One region of the Ectothiorhodospira sp. BSL-9 genome, then DNA from elsewhere that is predicted to be linked to it. Evidence: predicted binding sites of a transcription regulator. Region 1 holds the regulator's gene; each other region holds the start of a gene.
The links. The regulator sigma-54, encoded in region 1, starts transcription at its own class of promoters, with help from an activator protein. The targets are predictions, from matches to a motif close to TGGCANGNTNCNTGCTT.
Positions count from the first base shown of each region.

Region 2: the regulator sigma-54 is predicted to act here: its motif matches at 2,826-2,842, upstream of ECTOBSL9_RS03780 (TorF family putative porin).
Region 3: the regulator sigma-54 is predicted to act here: its motif matches at 3,319-3,335, upstream of ECTOBSL9_RS01490 (DUF4168 domain-containing protein).
Region 4: the regulator sigma-54 is predicted to act here: its motif matches at 3,732-3,748, upstream of nifB (nitrogenase cofactor biosynthesis protein NifB).

Region 1 is NZ_CP011994.1:429,319-437,063, reverse strand. It holds gene ECTOBSL9_RS02260 (PTS sugar transporter subunit IIA) at 1-5, opposite strand, end outside; gene rapZ (RNase adapter RapZ) at 27-887, opposite strand; gene hprK (HPr(Ser) kinase/phosphatase) at 884-1,831, opposite strand; gene ECTOBSL9_RS02245 (PTS sugar transporter subunit IIA) at 1,836-2,303, opposite strand; gene hpf (ribosome hibernation-promoting factor, HPF/YfiA family) at 2,311-2,634, opposite strand; gene ECTOBSL9_RS02235 (RNA polymerase factor sigma-54) at 2,697-4,196, opposite strand; gene lptB (LPS export ABC transporter ATP-binding protein) at 4,363-5,088, opposite strand; gene lptA (lipopolysaccharide transport periplasmic protein LptA) at 5,085-5,624, opposite strand; gene lptC (LPS export ABC transporter periplasmic protein LptC) at 5,611-6,150, opposite strand; gene kdsC (3-deoxy-manno-octulosonate-8-phosphatase KdsC) at 6,180-6,707, opposite strand; gene ECTOBSL9_RS02210 (KpsF/GutQ family sugar-phosphate isomerase) at 6,741-7,718, opposite strand.
Region 2 is NZ_CP011994.1:751,469-759,213, reverse strand. It holds gene trpD (anthranilate phosphoribosyltransferase) at 1-605, shown strand, start outside; gene trpC (indole-3-glycerol phosphate synthase TrpC) at 602-1,411, shown strand; gene ECTOBSL9_RS03795 (CBS domain-containing protein) at 1,659-2,252, shown strand; gene ECTOBSL9_RS03790 (accessory factor UbiK family protein) at 2,317-2,604, opposite strand; gene ECTOBSL9_RS03780 (TorF family putative porin) at 2,908-3,684, shown strand; gene glnK (P-II family nitrogen regulator) at 3,753-4,091, shown strand; gene ECTOBSL9_RS03770 (ammonium transporter) at 4,128-5,381, shown strand; gene ECTOBSL9_RS03765 (ABC-F family ATPase) at 5,750-7,339, shown strand; gene ispH (4-hydroxy-3-methylbut-2-enyl diphosphate reductase) at 7,363-7,745, opposite strand, start outside.
Region 3 is NZ_CP011994.1:289,468-297,212, reverse strand. It holds gene ECTOBSL9_RS01510 (helicase HerA-like domain-containing protein) at 1-291, shown strand, start outside; gene ECTOBSL9_RS01505 (class I SAM-dependent methyltransferase) at 301-1,245, opposite strand; gene ECTOBSL9_RS01500 (calcium/sodium antiporter) at 1,417-2,355, shown strand; gene ECTOBSL9_RS01495 (hypothetical protein) at 2,415-2,723, opposite strand; gene ECTOBSL9_RS01490 (DUF4168 domain-containing protein) at 2,802-3,278, opposite strand; gene ECTOBSL9_RS01485 (class I SAM-dependent methyltransferase) at 3,568-4,152, shown strand; gene ECTOBSL9_RS01480 (B12-binding domain-containing protein) at 4,285-5,358, shown strand; gene ECTOBSL9_RS01475 (GGDEF domain-containing protein) at 5,355-6,308, shown strand; gene soxB (thiosulfohydrolase SoxB) at 6,359-7,745, opposite strand, start outside.
Region 4 is NZ_CP011994.1:2,402,436-2,410,180, reverse strand. It holds gene ECTOBSL9_RS11265 (transposase) at 354-1,040, shown strand; gene draG (ADP-ribosyl-[dinitrogen reductase] hydrolase) at 1,184-2,083, opposite strand; gene nifB (nitrogenase cofactor biosynthesis protein NifB) at 2,140-3,666, opposite strand; gene nifA (nif-specific transcriptional activator NifA) at 3,850-5,418, opposite strand; gene nifL (nitrogen fixation negative regulator NifL) at 5,438-7,006, opposite strand; gene rsxA (electron transport complex subunit RsxA) at 7,327-7,745, shown strand, end outside.

The DNA of each region.
Region 1 (7,745 bases):
GACATGCTGGCATCCCGGTTCAAGGATCAGGAAAGTTCACGGTGACGGGTGCTCACCGCCTCGCCCCTGAGGCCGCGGAAATGTTCCGCCAGTCTCTCCGCCAGATAGACTGAGCGATGCTGCCCGCCAGTGCAACCAATGGATACGGTCAGGTATGAGCGGTTTTCACCCTCGAAGCGCGGGATCCAGGTGGTCAGGAAGTCGCGTAACGAGGCAAACATCTCCTCCACCATGGGGTGATTGTCCAGGAATTGGGCCACTTCCTCGTCACGGCCGGTGAGGCCGCGCAGCAGCGGTTCCCAGTGAGGGTTGGGGAGACAGCGTACATCGAAGACAAAATCCGAGTCCACTGGCGCACCATGCTTGAAGCCGAAGGACTGGATCAGCAGGGAGATGCCCCGGTCAGCGGCCTGCTCCACCCGCTCACGGATCGTCTGGCTCAACTGATGCACGTTGGTGCGGGTGGTGTCGATGGCCAGGTCGGCATGGTTGGCAATATTGGAGAGCAGTTTGCGCTCCAGATGGATGGCCTCCCACAGGGGCACGCCGTCGCGGGTGAGGGGATGTCGTCGACGGGTTTCGCTGAAGCGCCGCAGCAGGGTTTCTTCCTCTGCCTGGAGGAAGATGACCTGCAGGTCCACCCCCATGGCGCGGATCTCCTCGACGATGGTGTCGAAACGATCCAGTTCCTCGATGCCACTGCGGGCGTCGATGCCCACGGCCGCCTCGTCGTACAGGGTGAGGCGTGGGCTGCGCAGCTGGGCGACCACTGCCGTGAGCAGGCCCAGGTGCAGGTTGTCGATGCAGTAATAGCCTGCATCCTCCAGGGCATGCAGGGCCACGGTCTTGCCGGAGCCGGACAGGCCACTGACGATGATGAGTTTCATGGGCTTTCGCTCTGCATCTGCTTGCGCTGTCGGGCAGCCAGGTCGTCGCCGGCATAATAACCGCGCAGGCGCAGCAGGTGATTGCGAATGGCGCCTTCCACCATGACGGCCAGGTTGCGTCCCGGGGCTACCGGTAGGGTGATGACCGGGATTTCCAGCCCCAGCACCACCCGGGTGAAGCGCACCCCGTGCAGGCGGTCGATATCCTCGGCCTGCACCTTGGCCTGATCCTTGAGGTCGATGATCAGGCGCAGGTACTTGCTGTTCTTGATGGCGCTGTCGCCGTACATGGCCTTCACATTGAGTACGCCCAAACCCCTGACCTCAAGAAAGTTCTCCAGCACCGGCGGGCAGGTACCGCGCAGGATGTCCGGGGCGATTCGGGCGAATTCCGGGGCATCGTCCGCCACCAGACGGTGGCCCCGGCTGATGAGTTCCAGGGCCAGTTCGCTCTTGCCCACGGCGCTCTCGCCGGTCACCAGCACCCCGATTCCCAGCACTTCCATGAACACCCCGTGCAGGGTGGTGGTTTCCGCCAGCTTGTTGCTGAAGAAGTAACGCAGGATATTGATCAGTTCATGGCTGGGCAGGGCGGTGCGCAGCAGCGGTACCGACTGGCGTTCCGACAGGGTGCGCAGCTCGGGGAGGGGCTCCAGGTTATCGGTGACGATCAGCATGGAGGAGGCGCCGCTGCACAATTGCTCCAGAATGTCTCGCTGGGAGTTCTTGCGCAGCGACCACAGGTAGCGCATCTCGTCGCTCCCCAGTACCTGGATCTGATTGGGGTGGATGATGTTCAGGTGACCCACCAGGGACGGGCTCCCATGGGGGGTGGAACGGTGCGATATGCTCCGGCCACACCCCTGGGTGCCCGCCACCCAGACGAGGCCCAGGCGCTCCTCCATGACCTCCATGATGTTGCTGACGGTGAGCGAGTCGGTCATGGGGTCATCCGGTGTCTTCGGTGTCCCATTCCTGCACCAGAGTCAGCAGGTCCGAAGGGCCGGAGGTGCTGCGCAGCCGGGCCAGCGTCTCCGGATCGGAGAACATCCTGGCCAGCAACGCGAGGATCTGAAGATGCTCGTCTGTGCAGTCTGCCGGCACCACCAGCGCGAACAGGATGTCCACCGGCTCACTGTCTGGGGCATCGTAGTCGACGCCCTTTTCCAGCTTGAGCAGCGCGGCACAGGCCTCGCTGGCGCCGGCCAGACGACCATGGGGGATGGCCACGCCATGCCCCAGGCCCGTGCTGCCCAGGCGCTCCCGGGCCAGCAGGCTGTCGAAGATCTCGCCCTGGGTGAGCTTGGGCAGATGATTGGAGAGCATCTCGCCCAGCATCTCCAGCGCACGTTTCTTACTGCTCACGTCCGTCTGGCAGTGCACCCGCTCAGGGGCGAGAAGATCACCGATGTTCATGAAGCGTTCACTCGATGTGGTTGCGGTGGGAGCCTTCAGCCCGGTGGTGGTCCTTGAGCTTCTCCTTGTGCTTCACCACCTGGCGATCCAGTTTGTCCACCAGGGCGTCGATGGCGGCGTACATGTCCGTGTGGCTGGCCTCGGCATGGATGCTGTTACCGCTGAGCAACAGGTTGCTCTCGGCCTTTTGCTGCAGCTTCTCCACGGTCAGGATCACGTGCACGTCGATGACGTTGTCAAAATGCCGCTCCAGGCGCTCGAACTTCTCGTTGACGTAGTTGCGCAGGGCGTCGGTCAGGTCGACGTGATGACCGGTGAGGTTGATCTGCATGAGATGACTCCTTGGAAATAGGTAGGGATGGGTAATGAGCAGGACGGCTGCGTGGGTTTGCTTCAGACGAGCCGCTTGCGTTCGTTGGATGGCGGAATGGCCATGGCCTCACGGTACTTGGCCACGGTGCGTCGTGCCACATGAATACCCCGATCCACCAGGACCTGGGCGATCTTGCTGTCACTCATGGGCTTGCCCTGGGGCTCTTCGGCAACCAGCTTGCGGATCATGGCGCGGATCGCGGTGGCTGAACACTCACCGCCGTCGGCCGTGCCCACATGGCTGGAGAAGAAATACTTGAATTCGTAGATACCCCGGGGGGTATGCATGAATTTCTGGGTGGTCACCCGGGAGATGGTGGACTCATGCATCTCCAGTTGTTCGGCAATATCGCGCAGCACCAGAGGTTTCATGGCCTCGTCACCGTATTCCAGGAAGGCACGCTGGTGCTCGACAATGGCGGTGCCCACCCGTAGCAGAGTCTCGTTGCGGCTTTGCAGGCTCTTGATGAACCAGCGGGCCTCCTGGAGGCTGTTGCGCATGTAGGTGTTGTCCTGGCTGGAATCGGCGCGGCGCACGAAACTGGCATACAGGGGGTTGACCCGCAAGCGTGGCGCGATTTCCGGGTTGAGCTCCACCTGCCAGCGGCCCTCTCGCTTGCGCACGAAGACATCGGGAATGATGTATTCGGGCGAACTGCTGCTGATGACCCCGCCTGGGCGCGGGTTCAGTGTCTGAATCAGGGCGATCACCTGCTGCAACTCGCCATCATCCAGCCCCAGGCGCCGCTGCACGCCCTTGTAATCACGTGCACCCAGAGCGTCCAGGTGTTCACGGGCCAGGGTGCGGGCCTCGGTCAGCCAGGGTGTGTCCTCCGGGAACTGGGCCAGTTGCAGGCCCAGGCATTCGGCCAGGTCACGTGCGCCCACGCCCACCGGGTCCAGGTGCTGAACCATGTTCAGCACGGCTTCCACCTCGTCCAGTTCCAGGTCCATCTCCCGGTCCGTGGCCAGGGCTGCGTGGATCTGTTCGATGGGTTCGGCCAGATAGCCGTCTTCGTTAATGGAATCAATGATGGTCAAGGCAATGGCCCGGTCACGCTCACTCATGGACGACAAATGCACCTGCCACATGAGGTGTTCATGCAGGCTTTCCGAGGGTCCGGTCTGGTTCTCGAAAAGGTCGCGCCCGTCGTGATCCGACTGTCCGGCGCTGGAAGGGGGCACATCGTAGATGTCGTCCCAGTTGCTGTCCACCGGTAATTCGTCGGGGATCTGCTCCTGACTGCCCTCGGCGTTGCCTTCCGTCTCGGCGGCGGCCTCCGCTGCTTCTGCTGCCTCGGAGGTATCGGCCTGCTCCTGCTCGCGAGGCTCCTCGCTGGCGGTCTCCTGATCTGCCTCCGTGCCCTCCACGGCCTCGAGCATGGGATTGATTTCCAGGGTCTCCTGGATCTGGGCCTGCAATTCCAGCGTCGAGAGCTGCAGCAGGCGAATGGCCTGCTGCAGCTGCGGGGTCATGGTCAGGTTTTGACCCAGCCGGAGCTGGACGGACGGTTTCAACATAGCACGACGCGCGCCATCGGGCCGGGGCCCGGGTCTTTGATGCCTGATGATGAAGGCGGGGGCAGGCCCCCGGCGTAAATGATGCTTTCAAGAGAGATTATACGGTGTGCCAGCAAAAATGGGACCCATGTCCCGAAAACCGCACGCTGAATGGGGAGTCTCGGCTTCACAGGCGGAAGTTCTCCCCTAGATAGACGCGGCGGACCTGCGGGTCGGCCAGTACGTCTTCCGGCGCGCCCTGGCTGATGATGTGCCCGCCACTGAGGATGTAGGCCCGGTTGCAGATGCCCAGGGTCTCGCGCACATTGTGGTCGGTGATCAGTACACCGATGTTCCGTGACGTGAGATGGGTGATGATCCGCTGGATCTCGATCACCGAGATGGGGTCCACGCCGGCGAAGGGCTCGTCCAGAAGGATGAAGGCCGGCTCGGTGGCCAGGGCACGGGCGATCTCCACGCGCCGTCGTTCGCCACCGGAGAGACTGACCCCGGCGTTGTCGCGGATGTGCTGGATCTGGAACTCCTCCAGCAGGGATTCCATCTTCTCCAGACGCTGGGCCTTGTTGAGGTCGCGGCGGACCTCCAGCACAGCCATGATGTTGTCTGCCACGGAGAGCTTGCGGAATACCGAGGGCTCCTGGGGGAGATAGCCCACGCCCATGCGGGCCCTTGCGTGCATGGGCAGTCGGGTGATGTCGCGGCCGTCCAGGCGGATCTGGCCTTCGTCGCAGGGTACCAGGCCCACGATCATGTAGAAGCAGGTGGTCTTGCCAGCGCCATTGGGGCCCAGCAGGCCCACCACCTCCCCACTATTGATGTGGATGGAGGCGCCGTCCACGGGTTTGATCGCCCGGTAACGCTTGACCAGCTTGTCGGTCTCCAGGCGGCTCATGGCGTGTCGCCGTCCTCTGGGCGAGAGCGATCACGGTCACGGGGTGCGAAGATGGCCTCTACCCGGCCTGTGTCACCGGTGCTGGCTTCAAGGGTGGCGGCCTCCAGGTTATAGACGATGCTGCTGCCGCGGAATTCGTCGTCCCCCTGCCATACCCGGGCCTCGCCGGTGAGCACCACCCGCGGTCCATCCGGAAAGAACTCCATGCGTCGTGCCTCGGCGCGAACCTCGCGGTTGGATTCATCCCGCGTGGTCAGGGTGGCCAGGCGTCCTTCGGAGACCATGCGCTGGAGTTGCCGCTGGGGGGCATGCACTGTCACCTCGTCGCCCGTGATGACGGTGTCGCCCTGGGTGATGGTGACGTTACCCTTGTAAACACTCACCCCCCGCTGATCGTCCAGGCTGGCGCGATCCGCCTCGATGCGGATGGGCAGATCGGGGTCGTGCTGGCCCTGTGCGGCAGGCATCCAGGCCAGCGAAACGGCCAATAGCAGCCCCGCCAGGTGCGGGCCCGTGGGGATGTCAGTGCGGAACATAGGTGCCTCTTACCTGACTCTCAAGTTCCAGGGTATCCCGGGTCAGATCCAAAGTCATGCCCACCCCTTCTGCCTCGCGGTGAGTGCTCACCATACGGGCCAGGGCGTCGGTTTGCGCCTGGCGGGAAAGGGTCCATACGGTGACATCCCGGCTGGTGATGGTGATGGGGGGGTGATCGGGGGCCTCGGGGCGGTTCAGGCGCACGTTGCCCAGCAGCTGCACCTCGTCGCCAGCGGGTGAAACCCAGCCGCGTTCGGAACGCAGGGTCCAGTCGGGAGCGGGGGGGTGTTCCATGATCAGCACCGGGGCCTCCACATGGCTGGAACGGTCTGCCTGGCGTTGCTCCATTCGGGCGCCGGAGAGCCGGTACTTGAGATTGCCGGACTCGTCCATGCTCCAGACCACAAAATCCTCGGCGAAGAACTGATTGGCCTCGGGGTCCACCTGGGTGGTCGGCACCACGCGCCGTTCCTGGGCATTCTCCGCGAGCCAGAAGCCCACGGCGGCCACCAGGGTGAGTGCCATGATCAGCAGCAGTCCTGAAAGGCGGCGACTCATTCCAGATAGGGGGCCAGGGCGGCCTGCAGGTTGTCCTGGGCCTCCAGGATGAACTCGCAGGCCTCGCGCACCGCTCCACGGCCGCCGCCTGCCCGGGTGATGTAATGGGCATGCTCGCGCACCAGGGGGTGGGCGTCGGCCACGGCGATCGCCAGCACGGCGCGACGCATCACGGGCAGATCCACCACATCGTCGCCCATGTAGGCCGTCTGTTCGATACCCACACCGGCCGCCTTCAGCAATCCACCCAGGGCATCCAGCTTGTCGCGACGGCCCTGGACGATGTGCTCGATGCCCAGGTCGCGACAGCGGTGTTCCACCACCTGGGAGCGTCGCCCGGTGAGGATGCCGATCTGCACGCCGCTGTCGGCCAGCATGCGGATGCCATGGCCATCGCGGCTATTGAAGGCCTTGTACTGCTGGCCATCGTCCCCCAGGTAGAGGCTGCCGTCGGTGAGCACGCCGTCCACGTCAAGGATGAGGAAGCGCACGTCGCGGGCACGTTGTCTAGGCGTATCATTCATGGGGCAAGGATACCACGGGCCCGCCGTACCACTTCAGACCACGCCGGCGCGCAGCAGGTCATGCATGTTCAGGGCTCCCACCAGGCGCTGGCCCACGTCCACCACCGGCAGGGCGCTGATCTTGTGGTCCTCCATCACCTTGAGGGCCTCGGCTGCCAGCATGCCCGACTGCACCGTCTTGCATTGACGGGTCATCACATCACCGATGCACGTGCTGCGAATGTCGATGCCGCGGTCCAGGGTGCGGCGCAGGTCGCCGTCCGTGTACACGCCGATCAGGTTGCGGTGCTCGTCCACCACCGCGGTCATCCCCAGACCCTGGCGGGTGATTTCCATGAGGGCATCGGTCAGTGGGGCGTCGGCCCGCACCAGGGGGATGCGTTCACCCGTGTGCATGATATCCCCGACATGCAGCAGCAGGCGCCGCCCCAGGCGACCACCGGGGTGGGAGCGGGCAAAGTCATCGGCGGTGAAACCCCGGGCCTCCAGCATTGCCACAGCCAGGGCATCACCCATGGCCAGGGTGGCAGTGGTGCTGGAGGTGGGGGCCAGGCCCAGGGGGCAGGCCTCGGCGGCCACGCTTACATCCAGGTGCACGTTGGCCTCCCGGGCCAGTGTGGAGCGCGGATTGCCGGTCAGGGCGATCAGGGGGGCGCCCAGGCGACGGATCAATGGCAGGATGGTGAGGAGTTCATCGGTCTCCCCGGAATTGGACAGGGCCAGCACCGTATCCCCGGTGGTGATCATGCCCAGATCACCGTGGCTGGCCTCGCCCGGATGGACAAAAAAGGCCGGGGTGCCGGTGCTGGCCAGGGTGGCAGCGATCTTGCCACCCACGTGGCCGGATTTTCCCATGCCGGTGACCACCACCCGCCCGGTGCAGGCCAGCATGTACTCGCAGGCGCGCACAAAGCGTTCATCCAGGCGGGAGATGAGATCGCGGATACCCTGAGCCTCGGTCTCCAGGACGGCCCGGGCCATGTCCAAAGTCTTGTCGGGATTGAGCTTCATCGGCAAAACACTACCTCAAGGCGGGAG
Region 2 (7,745 bases), 320 kb from region 1:
TGGCCCGCTGCATCAACCAGGTGGGCGTGGGCTTCCTGTTCGCCCCCCGGCACCATGGCGCCATGAAGCACGCCGTGGGCCCCCGGCGCGAGATGGGTGTACGCACCCTGTTCAATGTGCTCGGCCCGCTCACCAACCCGGCCGGCGCCCCCAATCAGGTGCTGGGCGTGTTCAGCACCCACTGGCTGGAACCCCTGGCCCAGGTGCTCAAGTTGCTGGGCAGCCGCCACGTGATGGTGGTGCATGCCGAGGACGGCCTGGACGAGATCAGCATCGGCGCGCCCACCCGGGTGGCGGAACTGCGCGATGGCGAAATCACCACCCGCATCATCGCTCCCGAGGCGTTCGGTATGGAACGTACACCCCTGGATGCCGTGCGGGTGGATAGCGCCGAGGAGAGTCTGGCGTTGATCCGGGGCGTGTTCGAGGGTCGCCCCGGGCCGGCAAGGGACATCACCCTGCTCAACGCCGGTGCCGCCATCTACGTGGCTGGCCTGGCCGAAACGCTGGACGCGGGTATCCAGCGGGCTGCCGAGGTCATCGACAATGGTGGCGCGGCTGCCAAGATGGACGAACTGATATCGCTGTCGGGGGCCATCCAGTGAGCGACGCACCGGATATCCTGAAGAAGATCCTCGCCCGCAAGCGCGAGGAAGTGGCTGAACGCCGCCGACACACCCCACTGGACGACCTGATCCGCTTCACCGACGCGGCCCCGGCCGTGCGTCCCTTCCTGCAGGCCCTCCGGGATCGCATTCAGGCGGGTGATCCGGCGGTGATTGCCGAGGTGAAGAAGGCCAGCCCCAGCAAGGGGGTGTTGCGGGAGGATTTCGACCCAGCGGCCATTGCCCGAAGTTATGAGCAGGGCGGGGCGGCGTGCCTGTCGGTGCTGACCGATCATGATTTCTTCCAGGGTCATGAGGCCTACCTGCAGGAGGCCCGCGCTGCCTGCGCTCTCCCCGTGCTGCGCAAGGACTTCATCATCGACCCCTATCAGGTCTACGAGGCCCGGGTGATGGGCGCCGATTGCGTGCTGCTGATCGTCTCGGCCCTGGGGGATGTGAACCTCAAGGACCTGTTGCTGCTCATCCACGAGTTGGGCATGAATGCCCTGGTGGAGGTGCACGACGCCGAGGAACTGGAACGGGCCCTCACCCTGGATGCCACTCTGATCGGCATCAACAATCGCAGCCTCAGAACCTTCGAAACCCGTCTGGAAACCACCCTGGACCTGGTGGAGCGCGTGCCTGCGGACCGCCTGCTGGTCACCGAGAGTGGCATTCACACCCGTGCGGACGTGGAGCGGATGCGTTCAGCGGGCGTGCATGCCTTCCTGATCGGCGAGGCCTTCATGAAGGTGCCGGACCCGGGGCATGAGCTGGCTACTGTGATGGGCTTCGCCCGGACCTGACCCCGGGCACCGTGGGAGCGGCCTTCGGCCGCGAATAGCGGCGGGCACATTGCCCGAACAGACCTCACTGCCCGCCGCCCTTCGCCGCCAGGGGCGGCTCCCACAGGCACCCCGATCCCAAAAACCCACCACCCCGCCCGGTAATCGACAACTGCCACCGGCAGGCGTAACCTGACCATCGAGGCACCCCACACCCCAACGGGGCGTGGAGAGAATAAACAAAAGCCCGATACCAAAGGAGACCGCCATGGCTGCACGCTATGCACTGATTCCGTCCCACACGCTGTCTGAACATGTCACCGTCCATCGGTTTGGCCAGGGTCTGCCCTCGCGGGTGACCATGGAGGATCCGGCCGGGGACGTGATGACCGATTTCCGCCGTGTGGAAGCCGTGACCGCGCCACCGGAGATGCCCATGGACGCGGCCCTGCAGAAGATGATTCATGCCGGGGTGCGGTTGTTGATTGTGGTGGACCCCGAGGACGGTGTGCGGGGTGTGGTCACCGCCCGGGACATCATGGGGGAAAAGCCGGTCAAGGCCGTCTCGGACGAGCGCATCTCCCACAACGCCCTGCTGGTGCAGCATGTGATGACGCCCCGGGGCGAGTTGAGCGTGATGGACCATTACGATGTGGTCACGGCCCGGGTGGGGGATGTGGTGGTCACCCTGCGCGATGCGGGGCGTCAGCACGCCCTGGTGGTGGAGTATGACGAGCGGCGCCGCGAGTTGTTGCGAGGGTTGTTCTCACTGACGCAGATCGGCCGGCAGTTGGGGGTGGAGATCACCTCGGAGGGGCCGGTGCAAAGTTTTGCGCAGATCGAGAAGTTGTTGAATCGGTAGGTTTGTGGCGGGTTGCCGAACCGGGCAGGGGACCCCCGCCCGGTTCTGCTTGGGTGGTTGTGTGTTACAAATCCCCCGCCGGGTTCTCATCCCCCTGTGCCCGGGGTGCCAAAAACTCCTTCTCCAGCGCCTTCACCCGTACCTCCATGGCTGAGAGGCGTTCGCGGGTGCGCTCCAGCATGGCGGCTTGTACCTCGAACTCCTCACGGGTGACCAGATCCATGCGATGGAAGGCACCGGACAGGCCGGCCTTGAGGTTCTTCTCAATGTCCGCCTGAACATGCTGCACGGACTCGGGCATCATCCCGCTCAATTTGCGGACCATTTCATCCAGGCTCTTGTTGTCGATCATGGTGCACCTCCGTGCCGTGTTCGTATGTCGTGCCCATTTTACGCCTTAAGTGGGCCGAAGGGCAGGCACCCCGCCCGCCGCCCCCCATCCCCGAAGTCCCTTTTCAAGTCTGCCCCACAATGGTGCAAGAATCCCCCCTCGCTCACCCAAAACAGGGCGCCCTCCACGGCCAGAATCGTGAACCAATCCACAAGGCCCTGAAAAACAGAGAAAAACCAACCTGGCACGCCAAATGCTAAAACCCTCCCGGCAGTGACTTTTACACCACAGATGTGAACAACGAACCTGCGAGAGGAAACATCCATGAGCAAGGCCCTGACCAAAACCGCCCTGACCGCCGCCGTCACCACCGCCCTGCTGGCTGGCGCCGCAGTGACCTCCACGGCATCGGCCGAGGTGAGCGCGAATATCGGGTTTACCAGTAACTACATCTTCCGGGGTGTCACGGAGTCTGACGATGGTGCCGCCGTTCAGGGTGGTATCGACTATGAGCATGAGGGTGGATTCTACGTAGGAACCTGGATTTCCAGTCTTGGTGAAACGAGCGTGGATTCGGTCCAATGCGCTGCCGGACCTGGCCAGGTTGCGGCATCTCAGGCAGCCGGAGAGTGTGAAGTTTCAACCAGCGCCGATCGCGGCGGCTATGAAATGGATCTCTACTTCGGCGTGGCTGGCGAGGTTGGTACGTCCGGGGTGGGCTTTGATATTGGTTATATCTACTACGCCTATCCTGCCGCAGAGAGTGCCGCCGACGCCAACTTCGGCGAGATCTACGGCGGCCTGGACTACATGGGCTTCTACGGCCTGGTGAACTTCGTCACCAATGCGGACGATAGCGACCTGGAAAGCTCCATCGCCTACGAGGTGGGTTACGGCTTCGACCTGATGGACGGCTACTCCCTGGGCGGCACCGTGGGCTACGTGGACTGGGATGATAGTGACTGGGAAGACTATACCTGGTGGTCCCTGCACGTCAGCAAGGCCACTGATTTCGGCGACTTCACGCTGGCCTACACCCAGAACGATACCGACGAGGACGACGATCCGCGCTTCAACGTCTCCTACGTCATGTCCTTCTAACCCGACCACGAGACACCCACGCACACGGTGGGCGGCCTGGTCGGGCGCCCACCCAAGGAGCAGCGAACATGAAACTGGTCACAGCAATCATCAAGCCCTTCAAGCTGGACGACGTGCGTGAAGCCCTGTCGGAGATCGGCGTGCAGGGCATCACCGTCACGGAGGTCAAGGGCTTCGGGCGGCAGAAGGGTCACACCGAACTCTACCGGGGGGCCGAGTACGTGGTGGATTTCCTGCCCAAGGTGAAAATGGAAGTCGCCGTGGATGATGGCCTGGTGGATCAGGTCATCGAGGCGGTGAGCAAATCCGCCAACACCGGCAAGATCGGCGACGGCAAGATCTTCGTCTTCCCGCTGGAACAGGCCATTCGCATCCGCACCGGCGAGACCGGTACAGACGCACTCTAAATCACGAACAAACACTCACTTGGCGGGGGATTCATTGTGGAAAACCAAGTCATAGAAGTCGCATATGCGCTAGACACATTCTATTTCCTCGTGTCCGGTGCCCTGGTCATGTGGATGGCCGCAGGGTTCACGATGCTCGAGGCGGGCCTGGTCCGCTCCAAGAGCACCGTGGAGATTCTTACCAAGAACATCGCGCTGTATTCCATCGCCTGCATCATGTACATGATCATCGGCTACAACATCATGTACGGTGGCGGCATCAACGCCCTGATTCCCAGCTTCTGGCCCGTGCTCAGCACCATGGACAACACGGCTGAAGAGGTCATCGCCAGCGGTGGGGATATCTACTACTCCAACATGGCCGACTTCTTCTTCCAGGTGGTCTTCGTGGCCACGGCCATGTCCATCGTCTCCGGTGCCGTAGCCGAGCGCATGAAGCTGTGGGCCTTCCTGGCCTTCTGCGTGGTCCTCACCGGCTTCATCTATCCCATCCAGGGTTTCTGGAGCTGGGGTGAAGGCTTCCTGGATCAGCTGGGCTACCTGGACTACGCCGGTTCCGGCATCGTCCACATGACCGGTGCCGTGGCTGCCCTGGCCGGCGTGCTGCTGCTCGGCGCTCGTAAGGGCAAGTACGGTCCCAAGGGTCAGGTCAACGCCCTGCCGGGTGCCAACATGCCGCTGGCCACCCTGGGCATCTTCATCCTCTGGATGGGCTGGTTTGGCTTCAACGGTGGTTCCGAGCTCAAGGTGTCGGATGTTGAGTCCGCCAACGCCGTGGCCCGTGTCTTCACCAACACCAACCTCTCTGCCGCCGGTGGTGTGGTGGCCGCGCTCATCGCCTCCCGTCTGCTGTTCGGCAAGACCGACCTCACCATGGGTCTCAACGGCGCCCTGGCAGGCCTGGTGGCCATCACCGCGGAACCGCTCATGCCCCATCCGGCACTGGCGGTGCTGATCGGCTTCATCGGTGGTGTGCTGGTGGTCTTCTCCATCGTCCTGCTGGACAAGGTGCGGATCGACGACCCGGCAGGCGCCATCTCCGCCCATGGTACGGCTGGCATCTGGGGTGTGTTCGCGGTGCTGCTCTCCAACCCGGACGCCACCTTCGTGGCCCAGTTGGTGGGTGTGCTCTCCATCTTCGCCTTCGTCTTCACCGCCAGCCTGCTGTTCTGGCTGATCCTCAAGTACACCATCGGTATTCGGGTGAGCGAAGAGGATGAAATGCGGGGCGTGGACATCGCCGAATGCGGCCTCGAGGCCTACCCGGAGTTCACTGCCGGTCGTAAGTAAAGTCTCCTCTGCAGGGAGTGAAGTGGTTGCGGGCGCCTAAGGCGCCCGCTTTTTTTGGTGCGCCAGGCATAGAGACGATCTGAGCCTGCCCCCTGTGGAAGCGGGCCCCGCCCGCGAAAGCGGTGAGCACATGGCATGGTCTGGGCGCTGCTGCCGCAGCGCATCGCCGGCAGGCCAGCTCCCGCGGTGGCAAACTGTAAAAATGTATGGTGACTAAAAAGGTGACAGACACCTTTTTGACCATGCCCTACGCTCGTCGGACAACCCTGTCAATAACGGCCCAGAGCCCGTACCATGCCCGGTTGGGTTTTCAGACCTCCCCATCGCCGCCCGGCAACCACACCCTCCTTTTTCCGCAGGACATTCTTTTGATATCCACCGCCAATATCACCATGCAGTTCGGGGCCAAGCCTCTCTTCGAGAACGTATCAGTCAAGTTTGGCGGGGGTAACCGTTACGGCCTGATCGGTGCCAACGGCTCGGGCAAGTCCACCTTCATGAAAATCCTGGGGGGCGATCTCGAGCCTTCCGGCGGCCAGGTGATGCTCGAGCCCAATGTGCGCCTGGGCAAGCTGCGTCAGGACCAGTTCGCCTATGAGAGCTACAGCGTGCTGGACACCGTGATCATGGGTCACGAGGCGCTGTGGAAGACGCGTGCCGAGCGCGACCGCATCTATTCCCTGGCGGAAATGAGCGAAGAAGACGGCATGAAGGTGGCCGAACTGGAAACCGAATTTGCCGAGATGGACGGATACACCGCCGAAGCCCGTGCTGGCGAGCTGCTGCTCGGCCTGGGTATTCCGCTGGCGCAACACAACGGGCCCATGAGCGAGATCGCGCCCGGCTGGAAGCTACGCGTCCTGCTGGCCCAGGCGCTGTTTTCCGATCCGGAAGTGCTGCTGCTGGACGAGCCCACCAACCACCTGGATATCAACACCATCCGCTGGCTGGAAGGCGTTTTGACCTCGCGCAACAGCACCATGGTCATCATTTCCCACGATCGCCACTTTCTCAACAGCGTCTGTACGCACATGGCGGATCTGGACTTTGGCGAACTGCGCCTGTTCCCCGGCAACTACGATGAATACATGACGGCCGCCACTCAGGCCCGCGAGCGCTTGCTGTCCGACAACGCGAAGAAGAAGGCCCAGATTGCCGAGCTGCAGACCTTCGTCAGCCGCTTCTCGGCCAACGCCTCCAAATCCAAGCAGGCCACCAGCCGCGCCCGGCAGATCGAGAAGATCCAGCTGGATGAGGTCAAGCCTTCGAGTCGGGTCAGCCCGTTCATCCGTTTCGATCAGTACAAGAAGTTGCACCGCCAGGCCGTGATCCTCGACAAGGTCAGCCAGGGGTTCGATGGCGAGCCGTTGTTCAAGAACCTGAGTCTGCACATCGAGGCCGGTGAGCGCGTTGCGATCATTGGGCCCAACGGCATCGGCAAGACGACGCTGCTACGCACCCTGGTGAATGAACTGCCACCGATGACGGGCACGGTCAAATGGGCCGAAAGCGCTGATCTGGGCTATTTTGCCCAGGAACACGCCGACGACTTCAAGAACGACGAGACCCTGATCGACTGGATGGCGCAGTGGACCACCGGCGGCGACCAATTGGTGCGCGGTACCCTGGGTCGCATGCTGTTTTCCAACGATGACATCCTCAAATCGGTGAAGGTGATTTCCGGTGGTGAGCAGGGCCGCATGCTGTTCGGCAAGCTGATCCTGCAAAAACCCAATGTGATGATCATGGACGAACCCACCAACCACCTGGACATGGAATCGATTGAGGCACTGAACCTGGCCCTGGAGAACTACCCCGGCACGCTGATCTTCGTCAGCCATGACCGCGAGTTCGTCTCCAGTCTGGCAACACGCATCATCGAGCTGAACGAAAACGGCGTGACCGATTTCAACGGCACCTACGACGACTATCTGCGTGAGCTGGACGTGGCAGTGTGAGCGAAAAAGGTGTCTGTCCCCTTTTAAGTGGGTCTCAGCTCTTTTGGTAGGGAGAAGGTCACCTTCTCGCTGCGGCCTTCGTGTTCCACGCAGGTTTCCACGCCCAGGGGCTTGAGGTGATCCACCACCTGTTGCACCAGGAGTTCCGGGGCGGAGGCGCCGGCGGTGATGCCGATGCGCTGACGGCCTTCCAGCCAGCGGGCGTCGATGTCCTCGGCGCCGTCGATGAGGTAGGCCTGTATTCCCAGCTTTTCGGCAATTTCCCGCAGGCGATTGGAGTTGGAACTGTTGGGCGAACCCACCACCAGGATCAGGTCGCACTGCCCAGCCAGGGACTTGATGGCATCCTGGCGGTTCTGGGTGGCGTAGCAGATGTCGTCACGGCGCTGCCCCTGGATGTTGGGGA
Region 3 (7,745 bases), 140 kb from region 1:
CGCAGCCTGATCCAGCAGTCCCCCCTGGCCGGGGCCTATGATACGCCGGTGGATCGGGAATCGGCCTATCAGATCCTGGAGCGGCAGGCCAAGGCGGCCCTGAGCGAACAGCCCGTGGAGACCAGCACCCAGCAGGCCGCGCGAACCCGTCGCCAGGGGCGCGCCCCGGCCCGACGGGGTGACAGCCTGGTGACTGCCACCGCCAAGAGTACCGCCAGGGCCATCGGCACCCAGGTGGGGCGTCAGATCGTGCGGGGCCTGCTGGGTTCCCTCACGGGGCGTCGCCGGTAGGCTGGCGTCTCAGGCGCCGGGGCGTGTGATCAACCAGCAACGATGGGGGCGACTGCGCCGAAAATCCTCCGGCACGGTCTGCGCCGTGATTTCGCGCGCCTCGCAGGGGGCCAGTTCGTCCTCATAGAGCCGAAAACCCTTGCGATTGTTGGAGAAGAACAGCTCACCCCCCGGGCTGAGCAGACCCAGGCAACGGTTGATCATCCAGGGATGATCCCGTTGCACGTCCAGGGTGGCCTCCATGCGCTTGGAGTTGGAAAACGACGGCGGGTCCAGCACGATCAGGTCATAGCGTTGCCCCAGGGCCGGAGCCGCTTCCATCCATTGCATCGCGTCCACCTGTTCCAGGCGGTGTCGGTCCGGGGCCAGGTCGTTGAGCTGGAAATTGCGTAGGGACCAGTCCTGATAGGTGCGGGACATGTCCAGGGTCAGGCTGTCGCTGGCGCCGCCGGCGGCGGCATGAACCGTAAAGCTGCCCGTGTAGGCAAACAGGTTCAAAAAGCGCTTGCCCTGGCTACGTTCGCGCACCATGGCCCGGGTCTGGCGATGATCCAGGAACAGGCCTGTGTCCAGGTAGGCATGCAGATTCACCGAGAAGGCCAGGCCGTCCTCGTGGACGATCATCTCCTTGCCCTCCAGGCCGGTCTTTTCGTACTGCGCCAGTCCCTTCTGGCGGCGTCGCACCTTCATGGCCAGATGCACCGGATCGACCTGGAAGACCCCGGCCACCTGATCGCGCACCTGTCTTAACCAGGCGCCATACTCGGCATCGTCCGCCTCCCAGCGGGTCTCGTACACGTGCACATGGGGCACCCCCGCGTACACGTCGATGGCCACGGGGAATTCAGGGATGTCCCGGTCATAGACACGAAAACACTCGATCCCGCGCCGGCGGGCCCATTTGCCCCAGTGACGCAGGTTCTTGCTCAGTCGGTTGGTGAAGGCATTGTTCATCCCTTCATTATGCCCGGATGCTCCGGTGATAATATCCCCGGGCGCGCCGACATGGCCCTGTTCCGCGCCGAGGCGGTCGGTCACAATCGGATGGAACAGGACTGCTGAGCTTTTACGCACCTGGGGCTGTGCGATACTCCGCCCCCTGTTTTGATCTGGAAGACTCCCATCATGTTGCTTGCAGTTCTCATGTTGTTGCTGGGCGTGGCCCTGCTCACCTATGGCGCCGACCGTCTGGTGGCTGGCAGTAGTGCCATCGCCCTGCGCACGGGGATTTCGCCCCTGCTGATCGGTCTGACGGTGGTGGCCTTTGCCACCAGCAGCCCGGAACTGGTGGTCAGCGTCATGGCGGCCCTGCAGGGGCAGTCGGGCATCGCCGTGGGCAATGTGGTGGGATCGAATATTGCCAACCTGGGGCTGGTGCTGGCAGCGGCCGCGCTGCTCTATCCCGTGCGCTGTGAACAGGAAACCTTCAAGAGGGAACTGCCGCTGATGGTGGGCGCCGTGGCCCTGCCGTTTCTTCTGCTCTACAACGGCATGATCTCTCGCATCGAAGGTATGGTGCTGCTGCTCCTGCTGGTGGGGTTCGTGGCCTGGCAGGTGCATCTGGCCCGGCGTCAGATGGCGGGCCATCAGGTGGCGGAAGAGGTGGGGGCCTATGCGGGGATTGACATGGGGCGGGCGGCCCTCTTCGTGGTCTTCGGGACGGGCTGTCTGTACGTGGGTTCCGAGGCCTTTTTGAGTGGTGCCATCACCATTGGCCGGGCCCTGGGAGTGAGCGAGGCGGTGATCGGTCTGACTCTGGTCTCTGTGGGTACCAGTCTGCCGGAACTGGCCACCACCGTGGCAGCCGCCTTCAAGCGGGAGACCGGCATGGTGCTGGGCAACATCATTGGTTCCAATGTCTTCAACGTGCTGGCGGTGCTGGGCATCACCGCTACCATCATTCCCCTGGGCGCTGGCGGTATCACCTATGTGGATCTGTCGGTGATGCTGCTGTTCTCGCTGGTGGTGTGGATGGCGTTCGCCTGGCGGCGTGACCTGGGGCGTGTCTTCGGGGTGCTCTTGTTGGGGGCTTACCTGGCCTATCTGGCCTGGCTGCTGGTGTAGCTGCCTGAAAACGTGCAGATCCCGCCCGTGGGCGGGACCTGCCGTGGGATGAAACGGACTCAGCGGTCCTGATCGTCACCCTCGGGTGCTTCCATATCCATGTCACCCTCGGGCGGTGCACCCATCCCATCGTCCGGGGGTGGTGCACCCATCCCATCATCGGCGGGCGGTGCGCCCATGCCGTCGTCGGGAGGCGGTGCGCCCATGCCATCATCCGGCGGTGCACCCATCCCTTCCTGCTGCTCCATATCCGGCTGATCGGTTGGCTCGAACTGTTCTTCCATCTCCGGGCCTGGGTCGCCACAGCCCACCAGCAGTGCCAGCGGGACGGCGGCGAGCACGCCCAGGGTTTTCTTCACGTGTCTCATGGTGCAACTCCTATCGGGACTGACCAGGGCCCGGCCAGCGGTGGGCCGGCCGGGCAGAGGCTGGAATGATCCTGTGTCTTACAGGCGATCCTGGGTACGTTCAATCACCTCTTCAAGACGCTCGGGGTCACCCTGCAGGGCCATGGCCACTTCGTTGTATTCCTCCACGTTCATGCCATTGCTTTCGACGGCCTCAACCATCTTTTCCTGAGCTTCCTGATGGATGGCTTGTGCTTCTGCCTGGTCTTCGGCGGCATCCAGCTGCTGCGCGAAGTCTTCCTCGATCTTCTGGACTTCCACGAAGACATCCACAAAGTCGTCGATCACCTCATCGGTAAGTTCCACCGTGGGTTCGGGGGCTGCGCCAGGGGCTGCGCCTTCCGGCGGGGCACCGCCTTGCTCGGGGGCAGCGCCGCCGGCATCAGGGGGGGTGCCTTGCTGGGCATCCGGGGGCGCGCCGCCGGCATCATCGCCGAAGCCTTGAGCGGCGGCCGTGCCACCGAGGGCAAAGAGGGAAGTGATGGCCAGGGCCAAGGCTGTCTTGCGTAATGTCATTGATTGCTCCCATTGGGTTGGTGAAATGACAACCAAGATAAAGCAGGGGGCGTGCCAATTGAGTTCTGAGGTTGTTAATATCTTTATGAACAGTGACTTATGGGCTTGGTGCTGCGAAGTGTCCGGGGCGGTTAACCAGGTCGCGGGCGTATCAAAACAGCACATGCGTCACGTGAGGTGGTATCACATCGGCAAAGGTTGGCGCGTGAGTCGGCGTCAGTCAGGTGCATTGACCCTGAAAACCCTGGGGACTATGTTGGCGTGACACCATTGCCGCGGTCACTGTGCCATGCCCAGAGTCGATAATGAGGCCTTCTACCGCCGTGCCATGGCGAACCACGGGGCGACGCCACAGGGACTGCACTGGCGCTCGGCCTACACTCAGACGGCGCGTTTTGTTGCATTGGCCCGCTGCCTGCCCCATGACCTCACTGGCAAAACGCTCGTGGATGCCGGCTGTGGGTTCGGAGATCTCTATACTTTTCTGTGCAAGCATCGTGGCCCACCAGCCGGATATATCGGTCTGGAAGTATGCGAGCCCATGATCCAGACAGCCCGTGAGCGCACAGGATGTCAGATATGGTTGCGGGATGTACTCCATGACCCTCTGCCCGAGGCAGACTTCTATCTGTGCAGCGGGGCCATGAACAATCTCACCCGGGACGAAACGGGGTGCTTCATCCAGCACTGCTACGGTGCCGCGCGGCAGGCCTTTGTATTCAACCTGCTCAAGGGGCAGCCGGGACCATCACGCTTCAACTATTATCTGCCGGAGGAGATTCGTGCCCAGGGGGAGGCACTGGGGGCACGAGTGGAGATCCTCGAAGACTATCTGGACAACGACTTTACCGCTGCCTTTCACAAGATATATTGACAGAGATATGGCCAGCTGCCCGGATATGATTCCGGACAATGCCTGGCAGCGTCACAATGATGTAATCTGGACTTTGTCTCAAAATAGCCCAAGTCCATCGTGCCAACGAATCCAAAAACAACGCATGCTCCCTTGCCAGTACCGGAAGTCGCGGCAGAGGCCTTTCGCGCGCGCCGTGGCGAACTGGTCAATGCCGTGGCCCGTCGGATGGATCAGGATTCCCGGCTGGGGGAATGGGTGGGCAGTCATTCGCCAAGGCTGATGGATAGCACCCGTCGCCACCATGCCGCCTTCATGGGTGAGGTCATGGCGGGGAACGACGCCCGGTTGCTGGAGCAGGCCCTGGCCTGGGTCTATGCCACTTATCACAATCAGGGCGTGTCCTTCGACTTCTTCCTCCACGAGTGGAAAACCTGGCAAGAGGCGATTGCCGGGATCCTGCCCGCGCGGGAAGCGGAGGCGATCCTCCCCATTTATGAGTGGATGGTGCAGCACCATGATGAACTCATCGAGGCCGCGCACCAGTACCGGACGCGGCGGGCATCCGTGCAGCCTCGCTGGGAAGACGACTATCAGTATATCGTCGACCACCTTATCCAGGGGGACACGACGGGCGTGATCGATCGCTGCCATGGCCTGTTGCTGGATGGGATGCCCTATGAATCGCTGCTGCAAAACCTGTTTTATCCGGCCATGGTGGATGTGGGGGCTCGCTGGGAGGCCGGTCAACTGTCGGTGGCCATGGAGCACCAGACCACGGCCATGGTCTATCGGGTGCTGGCTGCGCTTTACTACGACCAACCGTTCCCCGAGAGCGACCGGGGTCGCGGGCTGGTGTCTCCCGTGTCCAACGAATTCCACGAGATGGGTTCCTGGATGCTGGCCGTGAGCCTGGAACTGGATGGTTGGGATATCACCTTGCTGACCGCCGACACGCCTCCGGAAACCCTGGTGGCCACGGTGCTGGAGGAGCGCCCTCGCTTCGTGGCCCTGTCGGTCACGCTGGTGGGTAACGTGGGCGAGGCCCGTTCCACCGTGGCCAGTTTGCGGGCGGCCCTGGGGCCGGATGATGCCACCCCCATCGTGGTCGGTGGGCAGGCCTTTCATGAGGCTCCCTGGCTGGTGCAGTCGGTCAACGCGGATCTGCATCTTGAGAGTGCCATGGCCGCGGTGGCCTGGGCCCGAAGTCTGGGTGCCCCCAGATGAGACCGGGGACCCGCGATACCCCTCCCGGGCCCGATCTGGCCAGGGCCTTGCAGGACTATGTGGTGAATTCGGGACGTTTGCTGGTGCTGGAGGTGGGGCAGGATGGCCGGATCATCTGCGCCAATAGCGCCTTCAGGTCCCGTTATGCGGGTTTTGCCGATGTGCGCGGGGAGCCCATTGCCCGTTTTTTCAGTGACGAACACGGTCCACTGGACATTGAGCCCGGCGAGGCACAAGAGAAGACCGTGGCCCGGGTGTTTCGCGCCACGGCGGAGGGGGAGCGCTGTCTGTTTCACGCCTATCCCCTGGATGGGCACACCCTGTTGATAGGCGAAGTGGCCGAGGCTGGTGATCATGAAGTGGTGGCCCGTATGGGCAACCTCACCCTGGACATGTCCCGGCTGGTGCGTGACCTGAGGCGGGCCAACCGGGATCTGGCCCGGGTGAATGCCTTGAACGAGGAACTGGCCCGTACCGACGGGCTCACCCGCCTGGCCAATCGTCGCCATTTCCTGGAGCGGCTTGAGTCCGGTGTGGCCCAGGCCAGGAGCCGGCAGCATCGCCTGTCGATCCTGATGATCGATCTGGATCACTTCAAGCGGGTGAACGATACCTACGGCCACGCGGCGGGAGATCGGGTGCTCGTGGCCTTCGCCGATTTGCTGCGCGCCCTGGTACGGGTGTCGGATCTGCCGGGGCGTCTGGGTGGCGAGGAGTTTGGTCTGTACATGCTCGACACCTCTTTGGACGTGGCCATGAAGGTGGGTGAGCGCTTGCGCTTGCGGACCCGGGAGTTGCGACCTCTGGATGATGACTTTAGACCCAGTACCAGCATCGGTGCGGCCGAATGGCGGGAAACGGAGGGTGTGGACTCCCTGATACAGCGGGCGGATGCGGCCATGTACCGGGCGAAGCAGAAGGGGCGGGATCAGGTGGTGGCGGATTGGTAGGAAGAGGGGTTTTCGCCCCTCTCCCCAGCCCTTCCCTTTAAACCGAGAAATTAAACCGAGGAAACCCCCGGATTACCCTCAACGCCCCGCAGCCTCGGTTCGTTCAGTTCGCTGATGGACACCGTCTCGTGGTCGCGCAGGTAGTCGGCCACCACGTCCCAGATCTTGCGACCGGTGTCGCCCGCCGGCTGCTCCTGCACGCTGGCCCAGCCGGCCACCACGTAATTCTCGTTGGGGGCGATGGGCTTGCCGTTCAGTTCCATGTCGGCAATGCGCTCGCCAATGGAGCGGGTGGGGTCGATGCTGTATTTCAGGCCACCCACCCGCACCATGTCGCCCCCCTGCTGATAGAAGGGGTCCGCGTTGTAGAGATTGTCGGCCACATCTTCAAGGATCTCCTTGATCATGGCACCGCTCATTTCGTTGCGTGTCACCGCCGGGTAGGTGAGGCCGGTCTGGTCCATGATGTGTTCGAAGGTGATGGGCATGCCGGGCAGGACCGTGGTGCCCCAGCGAAAGCCCGGCGAGAAGGCAATCTGGGCATCCACCTGCTCCATCAGGGCATCGCAGATGAGTTGATCGAAGGTGCCGTTGAAATTGCCGCGCCGGTAGAGCAGATCCTCGCTCACCGCCAGCTCTTCCGAGAGCTTGTCCTTCATGTTGAAGGTCTGGCCATCAAAGGTGACCTCCTGGTCGCGCACCTGTTCGATGTAATGGGCCATGTCCGGGTCCGGTTCGATCAGGTTGGCGAATACCGGCAGCAGACGGTACTGGTAATCGCGGATGCGGCCATCGCGGAAGTCCAGGTCCAGCACGCCCAGGAACTTGCCGTTGGAACCCCCATTGGTGACCAGGCAGGTGCCGCCCTCCGGCCCTTTCACCTCCAGCGGGGCGGGGACCGCGTCGTGGGTGTGCCCGCCCATGATGGCGTCGATGCCGTCCACCACCTGGGCCAGCTTGATGTCCACATCCATGCCGTTGTGGGACAGCAGGATCACCACCTCTGCCCCCTCGGCGCGGGCCTCATTCACCGTCTCCTGCATCTCCCGCTGGCGAATGCCAAAGGACCACTCGGCCACCATGTGCCGTGGATTCGCGATGGGGGTGTAGGGGAAGGACTGGCCGATCACGGCCACGTTCACGCCGTTCATCTCACGGATGGTGTAGGGCTTGAAGATGCGGTCGCCCCAGTCCACGTCCACCACGTTCTGGGCCAGGAATTCGATATGACCGGCAAAGTCGTTTTCCACGATCTGCCGCACCCGGTCGGCCCCGAAGGTGTATTCCCAGTGGCCGGTCATGATGTCCACGCCCAGTTTGAGCTGAGCATCCACCATATCCTGAGCGTTGGTCCAAAGGCCCGTACCCGAGCCGCCGCCCCAGGTGTCGCCGCCGTCCAGGAGCAGCGCGCCGGGGCGCTGATCGCGGATTTTTTTC
Region 4 (7,745 bases), 1.6 Mb from region 1:
ACCTTTTTTGGGGGCCCCAAAAAAGTCAGGCCCCGCCACAATCCTTGTGGCGGGGCCTGTGTCGCGCGGCAGGATCCATCCGCTGGATCATCCCTGACTCACTGCTCGTTCATCCATGACTGCCATCAATGGCGACAGGACGTATTTTCCATATTCCCCATGAGGGAACAAGCGCCAATACTTCGAAATGAGAAACAGTTCAAAAGGGGACAGATAAATCCATAAGACTCACGCCGCGCCACTTCATCAGCCTTGCAGTTTGTGACAAGAGAAAATAATCTTTTCGAAACGGGGACAGATGATCGGCCGCCGCGTGCCCAATCAGGCGGCCTTACTCACTCAGGAGAAAAGATATGCCAAGGATGGCGCGTGTGGTCTTGCCGCATATGCCACACCATGTGGTGCAGCGGGGGCACAACTGGCAGGCCGTATTCGTCATAGCCGACGATTACGAGCGTTATCTGGATGATCTACGCGAACTCAGCGACGTTCTGGATGTTCGCGTGCACGCCTACTGCCTGATGACAAACCATGTTCACCTACTGCTGTCCCCGGGTGATGACGTCACCAGCATGGGGCGTCTGATGAAGTCGCTGGCAACGAAGGCCACGCGCCATCGAAACCGGCTGGATAAAAGGTCCGGCACCCTATGGGAAGGACGCTATCGATCCAGCCCCGTCCAGACGGACACTTACCTGCTCGCCTGCACTCGCTATATCGAGTTGAATCCTGTGCGTGCAGAGATGGTGTCCACCGCAGGTGATCACCCCTGGTCCAGCTATCGCCAGCGCATGGGCCACGAGGACTGCTGGATCCACCCCGACCCCAGTTACCTGAGTCTGGCTGAAAGCGAGACGGAACGGCGTGAACGATATGCCCGCTTGATGGCAGAGGGCGTGCCCAGGAAGGAACTCACCCTGATGCAAGAGGCCATCCAGCGCGAACAGCTCACGGGGAATCAACGATTCGTGGACCAGGTGGCACAGATCACAGGCCGACGAATCGAGCAGCGCCCCCCTGGCCGCCCACCCTCAAGGTAACCCGAAAAGGGGACAGACACCTTTTCCAGCAAAAAAAGGTGTCTGTCCCCTTTTTCGGAAGTTAAGCCACATGTAACACATGCGGTGGCGCGAACCAGGGGCCATAGCGCCCCGTTCAGGATTCAGCGATCAAGAGGGTGGACTCACGCTTGCACGTCAGGCATGAATCCACCCTCTTTTTTTGTCTGCAGCTGGCGCAGGATGTGGGCCTTCACCTCCCCATCCAGCCCCTTCACCCAACGTTCCGGTATTCCCTCCAGCCCATAGAGCGCTCCGGCCACCATCCCGGCGATGGCGCCGGTGGTGTCGGCATCGCCGCCGCGGTTTACCACGTCCACCAGGCAGTCCTCGAAGGTGTCGGTGTCGAACAGGGCCTGGAACACGGCGCGCAGGGTGTGGACGATGAAGCCGCTGGGGTTCTCCTCGCGGCGTTTGCGGAAGTGAAACTCCGGGTGTTGCTGGATGAGGGCCTTCACCGGCCCCTGCAGCAGCGCCCGCTGATCGGCGCCCTGCAGGGCCATCTGCACCATGGCCACGATGCACTCAGTGCCGGCGTCGGATAAGGGGTGGTGATGGGTGACATGGGATTGCAGGCGGCAGGCGGCGTTCACCGTCTCGCGGGGTTCACCCAGGGTGACCAGCGCAATGGGGAGCACGCGCATGCAGGCGCCGTTACCGGCATCGTTATCGTTCAGGGGGACTGCCGTCTCGCCCGTGCGGCGGTAGTGGATGATGCCGCGACGCACCGTGTGACCGATGTCCACGGGGCGGGAGCGCATCCACTGGCTGAAGGCCTCGGCGATGGTGGGCGCGTGAATATCGCCCGCCTGAATGATGGCGTCACCCAGGGCCAGGCTCATCTGGGTGTCGTCGGTGATGGCGCCCGGTTTGAGGTGGAGCCAGCCGCCACCGATGAGGTCCTTGTGGATGCCGTGCTGGGAACGGATCTCCCGGGGCATCATGAATTCCACGGTGGCGCCCAGGGCATCGCCGATGGCCAGGGCCAGATAGGCGGCCTGGGCTCGGGGGCGCGCACCCCTCACCCCAACCCCTCTCCCCGGGGGGGAGAGGGGTTCAAGGAGAGCTTTCAGCGAAGGGCTCAAGAGACCTCGGCCATCAGACTGTTGCTGCCCTCCTCCACCGGGGCCAGCTGGCCGGCCTCCATCATCTCCTTGTAGACGGCCAGGATGGCATCCTCGATGGGTTCCATGGCGTGATTGGGATTGGGAGTGATGCCGGCGGCTTCCAGGATGGACCAGGGTTCGATACCGATACGGGAGCATAGCAGCACTTCGCAGTCTTCCAGCGAGCGCAGCGTGCTCGCCAGCACCTGCTCCCGGTCACCGCACTCATCAGGGCCGGAACAATAGAGATCGGCACGACGATGGCCTTCAAAGCGCACGCCTTCGGGCGATGCCCGGTAGACCAGGAATTCCCGGGCATGACCGAAGTGCTGATTGATCACACCACCGCCCTGAGTGGCCACGGCCATCAGCACCGGACGGGAGGCGGCCTTGTCGGTCGCCGATGCCACGGGTGCCCGAGCGGTGCTGGCCAGCCGCTTGGCCCCCATGGACTCCCGAATGGCCGCCTGCACCTGATCGCGTCGTTCACGGGCGGCCTGGTAGTCCACCTCCAGCTCATCGATGCGATCGGCAGTGAACTCGGCCCCCCGGTCCTCCCCCAACCGACCCACGGCGTCGGCGCGGCATTGGCGGCAATGACGCATCATCTTCATGTCCGTGCCACAGGCATCGCGCAGGGCAGTGAGCTCGGCCTGGGTGGGGCCGCGCTGGCCATTGAGGCCAAAATAGGTGCCATGTTCCGGCTCGGAGATCAGCGGCATGATGTTATGCATGAAGGCCCCCTTGGCCTTCACCACCCGCGACACTTCCTTGAGATGCTCGTCGTTGATGCCCGGAATCATCACCGAGTTCACCTTTACCAGCACGCCCCGCTCCACCAGCATTTCCAGGCCCTTTTGCTGCTGCTCGATAAGCAGACGGGCCCCTTCCACGCCGAAGACCCGCTTCTTGTTCCAGATCACCCAGGGATGAATGCGGGCACCCACCTCCGGGTCGATGCTGTTGATGGTGATGGTGATGTGATCCACGCCCAGGGCCGCCAGCTCTTCCACATGCTCGGGAAGGGCCAAGCCGTTGGTGGACAGGCACAACTTGATGTCGTCGGCCTGCTCGCGGATGCCCCGGAAGGTCTGGAAGGTGCGGGTCGGGTTGGCCAGGCCATCCCCAGGCCCGGCGATGCCCACCACGGTCATCTCGGGGATGCTGGCCGCCACGGCCAAAGCCTTTTTAACGGCCTGGTGCGGCTTGAGCACCTCAGAGACCACACCGGGGCGGGATTCGTTGGCACAGTCATACTTGCGGTTGCAGTAGTGACACTGGATGTTGCAGGCCGGTGCCACCGCCACATGCATGCGGGCAAAGTGGTGATGGGCCTCTTCCGAGTAGCAGGGATGATCCTGGATCTTCTCGCGAATGGCCTGAGGCAGTTCCGGGGTGGGGTCGTTGGCGCTACCGCAACCACCGGTGGAGCAGCCACCCTGCGGAGGGACGGCCTCTTTGATGACGGGAATGTCGCTGAGCTTTTTGATTTTCAGGTCCATCACGGTCCTCCCGTTGAGGGTGCCCGCCGGTCTCACGGTGGGAAAGGTTGATCTTGGGAGGAGTAATGCAAACGGCGTGCCTGAAATCAAATAAATACAACCTCATGATTTTTAAAGCTTTACCATTCCAAGCATAGAAACATGTTGCACATGCCACAGACAAGGCTGTGGTGAAGGGCACAATCAGAACTGTCTGACCCTGATCTTGAGGGTCTGGATGCGGTAGGCAATCTGCCGGGGCGTCATGCCCAGCAGGCGGGCGGCCTTGGCCTGCACCCAGCCGGCCCGCTCCAGGGCGGCGATCACCCGTTCGCGCTCATCCAGGTCAGGATCATCCAGGTCCACGTCCACCTCGGGCTCCGGCTTGCGACTCAAGGGGAGTTTGTCCTCCAGGCCGGTGAGGTTGATGGCATCCAGGTCGATGGTGCCGGTCTCGCTCATGATGGCGGCCCGCTCCAGACAGTTTTCCAGCTCCCGCACGTTACCCGGCCATTCGTGGCGCATGAGCGTGCGGATGGCGCTGTCGGTGATATCCAGAGGACGACCCTGGGCCTTGGCCAGCTTATCCACCAGGAACCGGGCCAGATCCGGGATGTCCTCGCTGCGATTGCGCAAGGCGGGCACGAAGATGGGCATGACGTTGAGTCGGTAGTACAGGTCCTCCCGGAAATCCCCTCGTTCCACCTCTTCTTCCAGGGGGCGGTTGGTGGCGGCGATCACGCGCACGTCCACCTTCAGGGTGCGCGTGCCCCCCACCCGCTCGAACTCACCCTCCTGCAACACCCGCAGCAGTTTGGCCTGAAAGGCCTGGGAGATCTCGCCGATCTCGTCCAGGAAGATGGTGCCACCATCCGCCTGTTCGAAACGCCCCTTGCGCTGGGAGACAGCCCCGGTAAAGGCGCCCTTCTCATGCCCGAAGAGTTCGCTCTCCAGCAGATTGTCCGGCAGGGCCGCGCAGTTGAGCTTGACGAAATGACCATTGGCCCGGGGCGAGTTGTAGTGGATGGCATTGGCGATGAGTTCCTTGCCGGTGCCGGTCTCGCCGCGCACCAGCACAGTGGTGTGCCACTTGGCCACCTGACGCACCTGCTCGAACACCCGGCGCATCTCCTTGGAGTGCCCCACCACGTTGTCCAGATGATAGCCGCCACGCACCTCGCGGCGCAGCCGGTCGCGCTCATCGGTCAGCGCCTGGCGCTCCTGCTCCAGATCCCAGGCGCGGCGCACGGTCTGGGCCAGCAGGTTGGCCACCATCTCCAGGAAACGGGCGCGCTCTTCCAGCAGACCGTCATCCCCGCAAATGGGCTGGGCGGCCAGCACCCCAATGGGATTGTCCTCACCCACCCGAATGGGCACTCCCACAAAAGGCAGGTCCGGGGCGTACAGCCCCATGCGATCGAGAAACCGGGGCTCATCGGCGATGCGACCCACCACGACCGTATCCCCTTCCTTGAGGATGCCCCCCATCAAGCCCTCGCCGGGGCGGTAGCGCACCTTGTCCACCTTCTCCCGCGTACCCGTGTGGGCAGCGCCCACCATGAGTTCACCCGTGGCCGGATCCAGCAGCGACACCATGCCGCAACGCATGTCCGAGGATTCGTGCAGCACATGCAGCACGCCGGAGAGGATGTCCTGTAATCCGGATGAACAACTGAGCACCTGGCTCACCTGATAAAGCGTGTCCAGATGCATTTCGATCACTTGGGCGCGCGAGCGCCGCGTCGTGCCGACTGCCGTAGGAGAGATCACCATGGATTTTCCTGGAGTGATGTCAGAGTTTGCGCTGTGAGGCGTTGGGGAACTGCAGGCGGATGCGGCAGCCTTCCAGGCAGGTGGGGTCCACCTCCACCAGACCCGCGTGCTGGTTCACCACCTCCTGCACCATGGGCAGCCCCATCCCTGCCCCGCTGCCACTGCGGCCCTTGGTGCTGACGAAGGGTTCGAACACCCGTAGCCGCATGGACTCGGGGATACCCGGTCCGGAGTCCTGGATGACCACCTGAACAGCATCATCCAGGGCCTGGGTGGCAATGCGGATCTCGCGGCGACCGGTGCCGCTGTCATCCAGGGCATCCAGGGCGTTGTCCACCAATTGCTTGAACATCCCCCGCAGCCGGCCTTCCCGACCCAGCACGTTGGGCAGCACCGGCGCCGGATCCCAGTCCACCACCACGCCGGAGGTGAGCAAGCGACGGGTGGACAGGCCCAGCACCTCTCGCAGCAGGGCATTGAGATTCACCGGGATGATGGCCTCGTCCCGCTCCTCGGGGATGCAGTTTTCCAGGGTCTGCAGGGCCTGACGACCGGATGCCAGGGCCTCCTGCAACACATTCAACAGGGGGTCGGCGGTGCCCTCCCCCTGGCGCCGCTCCAGCAACTGGGTGGCGGCGGCAATCATGTTGACAGGCCCCTGCATCTGATAGACGGCGCCGGTCAGGGTCTCGCGCATGCTCTCCACCAGCTCGCTCTCGGCGGTGAGCGCCCTCAGGGCATTCATGCGCATCTCCTCCTGCTGCCGCTTGAGCTCGGTGACCTCCTTGGCCACCAGCATGAGATATTCCACCTTGCGGGGTTCGAAGAAGGCATCGGCGCTGCTGTCGCGCTCACGAATCCAGGTGCCGGAGCAGGAGAACCAGCGGGGTGCGCGGCCCGCGCCTGGATCGAACTGTACCTCATGATCCACAAAACCCTGGCCACTGCTGCGAGCCTTCTCGAAGGCCTCCCCCATGCTTTCGGAGAGGGCGGAGAGGAAGGCCTCGGCGGGTTCCTGGCCGCGCATGTCTCCCGCCAGTTTCTTGTACTCCTGGTTGTCCAGCACCACCCGGCCCGCCTCGTCCAGCAGGGCGATGACCACCGGCTCGGCATCCACCACGGACTCGATCAGGGCCTTTTGATTGCGCACCTGCTCCTCCAGTTGATGCATCTCGGTCACATCCCGGTGCATGCCCAGGTAATGGGTGAGATGACCCTGGGTATCCAGCACCGGGGCGATGCTCAACTCAGCCAGGTAGCGCCGGCCATCCTTGCGACGATTCACCAGCACCCCGGTCCAGGGCTTGAGCTGACGCAAACGGCCCCAGAGGGTCTCGTAGACCAGACTGGGCGTGCGGCGATCCGAGAGCAGGGATTCGTTCACACCCATGACTTCCGCTGCCTCGTAACCGGTCACCCGGGTGAAGGCCGGGTTGGCATAGAGGATGTTGGCCTTGGCATCGGTGATGGAAATGGCCACGGAGGATTGTTCCACCGCCTCGAAGAACAACCGTGCCGGCAACGCGCCCTCGCCGACGCGAATGGTGTGATCGTTGGCCGGTTGGAAGGGGTGATGGGGTCGGGTCATGGCGAGGTCTCGTGGCGATGCAGCTGTGTGACGTTCACTAATGCAAGAGCCGGGCCATACATCACCCTGATCCTGCTCCCCCACCCTGAATGCAGCCCTCAGGCCCCATGGCTCCCGGTGGGGACATTGTCGGTTACCTCACATCACTGCGAACCGGCGGCTCTGCCTGTCGCGATCCTCACAGCACCACCTGCACCACCATGGTGCAAGCCCGCCACAAACCCCCATAAACGGTGCGCCTAAAGAGTGCATTCCCCCCTTGGCACGCAAGATGCACATACCCCCTCAATCCAAGCGAGGTGAACACCGTGACGGAGTTTATGCTGCTACTTCTGGGCACAGCCCTGGTGAACAACGTGGTGCTGGTGCAGTTCCTGGGGCTGTGCCCCTTCATGGGCGTGTCCAACAAGCTGGACACGGCCCTGAGCATGGGCCTGGCCACCACCTTCGTGCTCACCCTGGCCTCGGTGGCCGGCTGGCTGCTGGAGCATTTCGTGCTCGCGCCCCTGGACCTGGGCTTTCTGCGCATCCTCTCCTTCATCCTGGTGATCGCCGCCGTGGTGCAGTTCACCGAACTGGTCATCCGCAAGACCAGCGCGGCCCTGCATCGGGTGCTGGGGATCTTTCTGCCGCTGATCACCACCAATTGCGCCGTGCTCGGCGTGGCCCTGCTCAACATCCAGGAAGGTCATGGTTTTCTGCAAAGCGTGACCTTTGGTTTCGGTGCCGCCCTGGGTTT